Regions from separate parts of the Sphingobium sp. WTD-1 genome, predicted to be linked through region 2. Evidence: predicted binding sites of a transcription regulator. Region 2 holds the regulator's gene; each other region holds the start of a gene.
The links. The regulator LexA, encoded in region 2, represses DNA repair genes until DNA is damaged. The targets are predictions, from matches to a motif close to GTTCCNCNCTTGTTCT.
Positions count from the first base shown of each region.

Region 1 (2,199 bases), 1.9 Mb from region 2:
TGGCATGTCCGCCCGCGACTATGCCGAACGGGACAGCCGTACGCCCGGCTTGGTCGAGGCGCTCGATTCCGCCAAGGCCAACGCCGCAGCGCCCAAAGGCCCGGTCCAGGGTCCGGTTTTCTGAAACGCCGGGTGGCCGTGCTTAGCCCGCGGCCACTTCATCGTCAGTCCACCAGCGGATATGCTTCGCTTCGCCACTGGCGTCGACAATCGCCTCTAGGGCATCAGCCAGCCTTTCTACCGTCTGCATGGTGCTGATTCGACGAAACCAACGTCTCACAAAGGGCCGTGAAGGTTCGATGAAACAAAGCACACCGTCAGGATATTCCAGATAGTGGCCACATCCGATCCACAGTGAGAAGGCCTCATGCGCGATCGGAACGCACCAGCCCCAATCCTCCTGAACGATCGGCTGGGCTTGAAAGCCATAATGAGGCAGGCGTTCGGCCAGAACCTGGGCGATGGCCGCCCCATCGTCTGCATAAACTGCCGATCGAAATTCCAGATGCGAGCGCATCGACCACCCTTCTTCTGATATTACCAGCCCAATTTCGTCGCATAATCCGGGTCGGCCAGCGCCGACAGGCGGCGGGCGGCGCGGCGGGCGAAACGCAGCGTCTCTGCCTTGCGCCGGGCGGCGGCCAGCGGCTCGAACGGCGCGGCACGCACCAGTTCGGCATCATATTGGTCGGCGACGATCAGGCCGGTGCGCGTCGGCCACAATGCCTCGCTGTCGAACAGGCTGGTGTCGAAACCCAATGGCACCGCCCAGAAATAGCGGTCGCAATAATCGAAATAATCCGGCCATTTCATGTCGCCCAGCAGGTCCGCCCGGCTGCACTTTATCTCGACGATGGTCAGGCGCCCGGCGCTGTCGATCGCCATGATGTCGGCGCGTCGGCCATTGGGCAGCGGCACTTCCAACAGGCCGTTCATGTCATGGCGATGGAACAAGCGCAGCGTACCGCGCGCAACCGCCAGCGCGGTCCCGTCGGTCAGCGGTGAAGAGCGACCGGCGTCTTGAGGGGCGTCTTGGATGGTCATGGCACCAGACTAGAACAAGAAGAGAACAAAAGAAAAGACCGATTCGGACATGGGGTCCGAACCGGCCTTCAAAAGGGCGTCACTGTCGCGCGGTGAGCGCGGATCAGCGATAGAAGACGTGATTGTCGATCGACGCCAGCTTGGTCTTGCCCCAGCCCGGCGACACGCGGCGGGCATGGAAGAACAGCGCGCCTTCGGCCTGGCTGTCCCAGCTGTCGTCCAGGGCGATCTGCGCGATCGCAACCGCCTCGCGCCAGGAATCGCTGGCGATGTTGATCGGCGGCATGCCGTGACCACGCACGAAGCTGAACTGGCTCGGCTGATAGATGACACCGCACAGGCTGCTAGCGAAGCGGCCCGACTTGGCGCGGTTGATGATGACGCGGGCAACGGCCAGCTGGCCCTCCAGCGTTTCACCCTTGGATTCGAAATAGACCGCACCGGCCAGGCACTTCATGTCGCCTTCGACATCCTCGGGAGCGCCTTGCGCATCAACCAGGGCTGCCAGGGTCTCGGCCTTGGGCTCAGTATCGGTCGAAAAATTGCTGCCAGCCTTGGAGCCGGAATCCAGCGACTGCGCGACTTCTTGCGGCGCAGCGAAAACGACGGCTGGCTTGGTGCCGGCCGTGGGTGCGCTAGTCAGCGCGGCGGTTTCCGGCAGGGAAACCGTGGACAGGGAGGCCTCGCTGGCGCTCGACATGTCCGACGCCGTAACAGCCGCAGCGGCCGACAGCGTAAATGCCGCGATGATCGCGGCCTTCAGACGAAAACTCATTATTGCTCAAAATCGTGCGGTTATTGGCCAGAAACGTCGATTGTAACCGATATTCTGTGACGTTCGGCCGCCCCCCGTCTGCGTGTTTACCGGCCCGCCCCCCATGGACGAATGCAGGCAACCTGCGCGTTCAGCGTTGGCCGCCATTGCCCGCGCGCGTGCAAGGAGTCAACGATCAGCAGATCGTTTGAGCGGCGAACCGTTCCGCATCCGCGATATCAAGCTCCACCAGCCACAGGTCGGGGTCCGACCTGCGCCGGCGTTCGGCATAGGCAGCGAACGCCTGAGGCCCCTCTTCCGCAGGGGGTCCACAGCGCATCAATGCATGGCCGCCGCGAAAGTTCGATACCCGCTCGAAAATTGCGGATTCCCGCCCCTTG
Region 1 is NZ_CP119127.1:856,250-858,448, reverse strand. Features, by position in the region: gene N6H05_RS04340 (ankyrin repeat domain-containing protein) at 1-124, shown strand, start outside; gene N6H05_RS04335 (hypothetical protein) at 143-517, opposite strand; gene N6H05_RS04330 (MmcB family DNA repair protein) at 538-1,044, opposite strand; gene N6H05_RS04325 (cell wall hydrolase) at 1,148-1,819, opposite strand; gene N6H05_RS04320 (DUF1491 family protein) at 1,995-2,199, opposite strand, start outside.
Region 1: N6H05_RS04330 (MmcB family DNA repair protein) is a predicted target of LexA. The motif match lies at 1,056-1,071, and genes of this name have one in related genera.

Region 2 (2,199 bases):
CGCTGGATGAAGATCGACCGCCGGCTGCTATCGCGCACCGGGGGCCTGTCGATTGGCCTTGAAGGCGGCAAAGTTCACACCGTCCATCGGCCCGGCGACGCGCATCCCTGGATCGTGCGACCGGCGGCGCGGCGGCGGGTGTCAGGGCAGTTTGGCGGAGGTTGATATCTGGCCGCTGGTGAGGTGACCGATCAGGCCGGTCACCGCGCCGGTGGGCGACCGGGTGAAGACCAGCAGGTCCGCGCCGCCGGGGATGGCGAAGGCGCCCGGACCGACATGGATCAGGGCAGTCGGCGCATCCTGTGACGTCGATTGGCCGTAGAGCGTGCCGTCGCGCGCGGTGATGAAGTCCGTCAGGCCGGCGGCCGAGCGATATTGGCCGACATAAGCGTCGAGAGGGTCGGTATCGGCGGGCACGGGGGTGGGCGGGTAGAGGATCGAACTGTCCTGCCGGTGCAGATAGAGCCAGCGGCCGCCCTGACGCACGAAGATATCGCTTTCGTGCCAGCCGCCGACGGCATCGGCCATGTCCTCGCGGATTTCGGCATCGACCAGAGCGATGTCGTCGAGGATGCGGGCGTGGATCGACTGGATGGCATAGGTGCGCGCCGGGTTGGAGATGGTCGGCAGATAGGCGGGCAGGTCGGCGCGGGTGCGGCGCTCGCCCAGATCGGAAACGACGACATAATCCTTGTCGAGCATCGCCATATATTTGGGGATGTCGCCGCTCTTGAGCGCGGCCAGGCGCGTTTCGATCAGGCTGCGGAAAGGGGCAAGGGTCTGTTCGTTATCCTGCGCGAACGCAGGAGAGGCACATAGCAGGATGATGGCCGGACAGATGGAGCGCAAATAGGACATGGGCCAGACCCCCTGTAACGCGGCGCCATGCTATCATGGTTGCAGCGGGCTGCCCATGCGGGATTGCAAGTCGGAAGCGGCGGAACGCTGGTCCGCCGCTCACCGGGTCAGTTGTAGCGGCGCAGCAGCCCGGCGAGCTTGCCCTGGATGCGGACCTGGCGCGAATCGTAGATCTGCGGTTCATAGGCGGCATTGGCGGGATCGAGCCGAACCCGGCTGCCTTCGCGGCGGAAATATTTGAGCGTGGCTTCAGCGTCGTCGATCAGGGCGACGACGATCTGGCCCTCGCGCGCGACATCGGTGCGCTGGATCAGCGCGAAGTCGCCGTCGAGAATGCCGGCCTCCATCATCGAATCCCCCGACACTTCGAGCGCATAATGATCGCCCGAGCCGAGCAAGGCGGCGGGGACGGAGAGCATGGTGTGGCTTTCCATCGCCTCGATCGGCACGCCGGCGGCGATGCGGCCGTGCAGCGGGATTTCGATCACGTCATTGGCGGCGGTCGGCAGCAGCACGGCGGGCGCCGATATCTTGGGCGTCGGAATGGCCGGAGCCGGCGCGCGATGCATCGCGTCGGGCAGCTTGAGCACTTCGAGCGCGCGGGCGCGGTTGGGCAGGCGGCGGATGAAGCCTCGCTCCTCCAGCGCATTGATCAGCCGGTGGATGCCGGACTTGGAGCGCAGGTCGAGCGCGTCCTTCATCTCCTCGAACGAAGGGGACACGCCGCCTTCTTCCAGCCGGGTCTGAATGAAGCTCAGCAATTCCTGCTGCTTGGGCGTCAACATCGGCGGTCCTCCATGGAACGAATGAAGAACGCATAGGAAACGGAAAGGGGCAAGTCAAGCGCGTTAAGCCATGCGCCGCTTTTGCCGGCCCGGTCGTCAGGCAGTCAGATAGTCAGGCGGTCAGGGGGATGATGTCCACCATGTCGCCGGCAATGGCGGGGGCTGAGCCGGCCGGGCGGCGGATCAGGCAGTCGGCCAGCGCCATGGCGGCGGTGGCGGCGCTGTCCTGCGCGGTGACCGAGACGATGCCGTCAGCCCCGCGATACGCCCGCAGATAATCGTCGCGTTCGGCCGTCGCACCGAGCGGCGCGGCAAGGCGGGCCTGCACGACCGGCGGCAATGGCGCGCGCGATCCGGCGAGATGGCGGACCAGCGGACAGAGGAACAGCGTGCCGGTGACGAAGGCGGAGACCGGGTTGCCCGGCAGGCCGAGAAAGATTGCATTGCCGAGGCGTCCCGCCATCAGCGGTTTGCCCGGCCGCATCGCGATCTTGTAGAAATCGAGCGTGCCGCCGGCGGCCGCGAAGGCGGGGCGGACATAGTCATGGTCGCCGAC
Region 2 is NZ_CP119127.1:2,735,316-2,737,514, forward strand. Features, by position in the region: gene N6H05_RS13620 (ComEC/Rec2 family competence protein) at 1-165, shown strand, start outside; gene N6H05_RS13625 (nuclear transport factor 2 family protein) at 142-858, opposite strand; gene lexA (transcriptional repressor LexA) at 966-1,643, opposite strand; gene N6H05_RS13635 (molybdopterin molybdotransferase MoeA) at 1,756-2,199, opposite strand, start outside.

Region 3 (2,199 bases), 1.0 Mb from region 2:
CGGCGGTTGAGGTTGCCGATCACGCCCTCGAACGGCTTCTTGACCTCGTAGCTCTTCTTGCCGTCGACGAAGCGCAGGGTGACGGGCTTGCCGCCGGTGCCGTGGAGGATGATGAGCTTCACCTCGCCCGGCAGCTCGGCCCAGGGGGTGTCGAGGGAGAAGCCGAACTCCTTGGCGAGGGAGCCCAAGACCTGCATATAATAGGGGCTGGGCGGGTTGGACTTGGCCCAGGGGACGACGGCGCCCTTCTTCAGGGAGAGGGCTTCGTTGGGGACGACCAGTTCGGGGTCGAACTCCTGCCGCTCGCCCAGGCCGTCGCAGGCCGGGCAGGCGCCCATGGGGGCGTTGAAGGAGAAGAGGCGCGGCTCGATCTCGGGAATGGTGAAGCCGCTGACCGGGCAGGCGAATTTCTCGGAAAAGACGATGCGGTTGGCGGGGATGCCGGCATTCTTCATCTTGCCCGCGGACTGGGCTTCGTCCTCGCGGCCGGGGACGACGCCCTCGGCCAGGTCGACAAAGGCGAGGCCGTCGGCGAGCTTGAGCGCCTGCTCGAAACTGTCGGCGAGGCGGGTGGCCATGTCGGCATTGACCGCCAGGCGATCGACCACGACCTCGATGTCATGCTTGTATTTCTTGTCGAGGGCGGGGGCGTCCTCGATCAGGTAAAGCTCGCCGTCGATGCGGACGCGGGTGTAGCCCGCCTTCTGCCACTCGGCCAGTTCCTTGCGATATTCGCCCTTCCGCCCGCGCACGACCGGGGCGAGCAGGTAGAAGCGGGTGCCTTCGGGCAGGAGCATGACCCGGTCGACCATCTGGCTGACGGTCTGCGCGCTGATCGGCTCGCCGGTGGCGGGCGAATAGGGGATGCCGACGCGCGCCCAGAGCAGGCGCATATAGTCGTAAATCTCGGTGACGGTCGCGACGGTGGAGCGCGGGTTGCGGCTGGTGGTCTTCTGCTCGATGCTGATCGCGGGGGAGAGGCCCTCGATATGCTCGACATCGGGCTTCTGCATCATCTCCAGGAACTGGCGCGCATAGGCGGAGAGCGACTCCACATAGCGGCGCTGCCCCTCGGCATAGATGGTGTCGAAGGCGAGGCTGGACTTGCCCGAGCCGGAAAGGCCGGTGATGACGATCAGGGCGTCGCGGGGCAGATCGACGTCCACGCCCTTGAGATTATGCTCGCGCGCGCCGCGCACCGAAATATGGGTCAGACTCATGGGGGCGTTGTTCCAGATTTGTTCCGTGGGGGCAAGGGGTGCCGGCCGTGACGCCAAGGAAGATAGGATGCCATCGGCGCAGATGCCAGACGGGTGCGATTTCGACGCATCGCCAAAGCCTTGCGAAGCGCTTCGGCGCGATTAAGACACGCTTCGTGGGGGAAGAGGGGATGATTCGGGGGCTTGGCTGAGAGCGATCCCCTCCGACTGCACCGTTGGTCTGTAGGAGTAGTCTGTTTCATGATGAAGAAATTTGGCCTGTCGCGCAGCGTCGCGGCGGGGATCAGCCTGTGCGCGCTCGCCACGGCCGGTATGGCGCGCGCCGATGAGACGGTGGAATGCAATGCAGGAAGTGGCGATCAATCGACGGAATGTGGCGTCGATGCCAAGACTTTTGCGGATATGGCAACCGCAATCGGGGCAGGGGCGATAGCCAGGGATTATGGGGCCACGGCGATAGGCGCCGATGCCTATGCCGGAAGTCCAATGCTGACAGGCACCGCCTTCCAGACGGCGATCGGCGCTTCGAGCCGTGCCACCGGAGATTATGCCACAGCCGTCGGTTTCGGAAGCTCGGCTGACGACAGGGGCGTTTCTATGGGGTTCAGGGCCTCGGCCGCGCGTTCAGGAGCCGCGATTGGCACATCGTCCATGGCGGCAGAATCGTCGATTGCGATTGGTGATCTTGCGGCTGCGAGCAACGTCGGCACAATTGCGCTTGGCAATATGAGCGTATCGAGTGGGACCAATTCGGTTGCGATGGGCATCGGCGCGCAGGCCAGTGGTGACGTGGCGATATCCATTGGCGCAGGTGCGACGGCGGACGCCTATGGCACTGCCATCGGCGGAAGCGCCAGCAGCTATTCTGTGGCGTCAGGTTCTTCCGCGCGAGCCTATGGCCAGCAGTCGGTAGCCTTGGGAAGCAGCGCCTATGCCGTGCGCGACAATAATGTCGCGGTGGGATATGGTTCGATTGCGG
Region 3 is NZ_CP119127.1:3,768,320-3,770,518, reverse strand. Features, by position in the region: gene uvrA (excinuclease ABC subunit UvrA) at 1-1,220, opposite strand, end outside; gene N6H05_RS18570 (YadA family autotransporter adhesin) at 1,461-2,199, shown strand, end outside.
Region 3: uvrA (excinuclease ABC subunit UvrA) is a predicted target of LexA. The motif match lies at 1,230-1,245, and genes of this name have one in related genera.

Region 4 (2,199 bases), 1.8 Mb from region 2:
AACGCGCCTTTGTCCGTGCGGAAATCTACGAGGCGGCGAATGGGGCCCTCTCGCCAAATGAAAAAGCCCGGATGATCCTCTACGACGTCGCCACTCAGGAAGAGGCGCGTGGCCTCGAACTGATCGGCCGAGGCGGAGTCCTAAGCGTCAGCCGAGGCATGGCGATCGCCAAGCCCGCTCAGGAGCTCGTATCCAGCATGGGCATCCGAACACTGGAAAAGGACGGCCTGGGTCAAAAGGACATCACGATGGCAGCCGTCGGCCGTTATGAGCGAGTGTCAGAATTCCATCGGGCGGGGATCGATTTAGGGGCTACTTGGGCGCGAACCGGTGGCCCTGGCGCTGCAGCATTGGATGCGCGGTTGGAACGCCTTGCTTCTCGAGCGCCAGAGCCGGTGCCCAATGGCCTCGATCGGGAATCTGAAATCACCGGGGGCGATGCGGAGGGAACCTACCTATCTGAGGCAGTTACTCGCGGGATCGCTTCGCAGGCGAGCGACATCAAGTTCGAATTAGCCATCAAGCCGAAAGGCCGCACAGATCCAGATGCAAGCGAACAGCACAGCTTTGCTATGCCTCGCGGTCGAGGCCGCGATTAAAGGCGCAATGGCGCGCGACCAGATGATCATCGAGGCCCCGCGCGCCGATGTCGTCATGCTTGGAAACACACTTCGCGAATGTTCGCGAAATGAAATGAGGATTCGAAATGCCCGATGAAACCATGATCTTCGGCGTCAGCGAAGAGGGCCCGAATGGCGATGCACTGGGCTTCATCGATCTAACCAAGCTGCATGTCGGAAATAAGGTCCATGACGCCTACCGCGCAGCCGTTCTCGAAGCCGCGCAACAGCGACGGGAGAAGGGATTTGGCTGCGCCTATCTTCCACATGAGGGCATGCTGCTACTCATGCATGAGGTTCCAGGTGAGGCGAAGGTGCCTGACGCCGCCATGCCATTCACGATCCACGGCTTCGCGTCTCTCCTTTCCGACGACTGACAGGAATAGGCACGTCCTCAGCGTAACCTGTCGCCGCACCGGGATGAGGGACCGCCCCCCCTTTCGGCTAGTCCAAGCCCATCCATCAACTTCGTTAGCCGAAGAACAGGCTCTTGCTATGTTCTCTTTTTGTTCGCATATTGCCGGACATGACACAGCCCGATCCTCTCTGGCTCGCGCAGAGCCCTCTGAACGCCCCTGGGTGGGCACGAGTGGCACTGACGGCGCCGAACGAACGGTTGCGGGAGCAAGCCGCTGTAGAACTGGCCCAAACAATTATAGTGGCCATGGAACGTCAGCCGCCTCACTTTGATCGCAGGCAGATGACCCTTCCCCTCTGACGTGGGGGCGAACGTCCCCCTGCGGAACCTCGGCGATTATGCCCACCGAAACGTCAATCTTTTCATCATCTGCAGATGCGGCCACTCAGGAGTAATCGATGCTGACAAACTCAACCGCTGGTTCCTCGCGCATTGCTGGAACACCGCTATGGAAACCGTCGGATCGCACCTGCGCTGCACGCGCTGTCGGGGACATCCTGAACGATTTGCTCCAACGCCTCGACAACCGGACCGGCCTGACTGGATGAACAGTGAAGCAAGCTGGAAACGGCTGGTTCGGCGCCTGCGCGATTAGCCGGTTCGGCTAATCAGGTCAGGGCAGCCAAGCATGCAGTTCAGATATGGCAATAGCGAGTTGCCGACCATGATCATGGCCGCCCTTGTGAACGACGCCAACGACGCGGTCATCCACATCCAGCAATGGCCCTCCTGACATGCCCGGCGTCAGCATCTGCTGGACCTCGACCATCTTCACCGCACTCTTAGTTGGCAGGGACGTAACTGCGCCAGGTCGGATGTTCAGTCTGTCGCCGGGTCCATAACCGGGATACCCGATCGCGGTCGTGGCATCGCCTGTCGCGGCTGCCTTGCCGGCGGTTTCGAGCTCATAGAATTCGTTGTTGGGGATTGCATGGTCGAGAACGGCCAGATCGCGATCTGGGCATCGATGCTTCACGGACGCCGCGAATTTATTCGACGGCTTCGTCGGGTGATACAACTCAACTATACCGGACGGCGATATGCAATGCTCTGCCGTTACCAGACCGACACCCTTCATGAAAAACGCCGTGCCTTGGTCACCCCCTGTTTCCCAGTGCTCAATCAGCCACACTGATCGTTCTCGTATTTCTTGGGGACTGG
Region 4 is NZ_CP119127.1:4,558,252-4,560,450, forward strand. Features, by position in the region: gene N6H05_RS22640 (hypothetical protein) at 1-599, shown strand, start outside; gene N6H05_RS22645 (hypothetical protein) at 707-997, shown strand; gene N6H05_RS22650 (DUF6771 family protein) at 1,147-1,338, shown strand; gene N6H05_RS22655 (trypsin-like peptidase domain-containing protein) at 1,652-2,199, opposite strand, start outside.
Region 4: N6H05_RS22650 (DUF6771 family protein) is a predicted target of LexA. The motif match lies at 1,118-1,133, and genes of this name have one in related genera.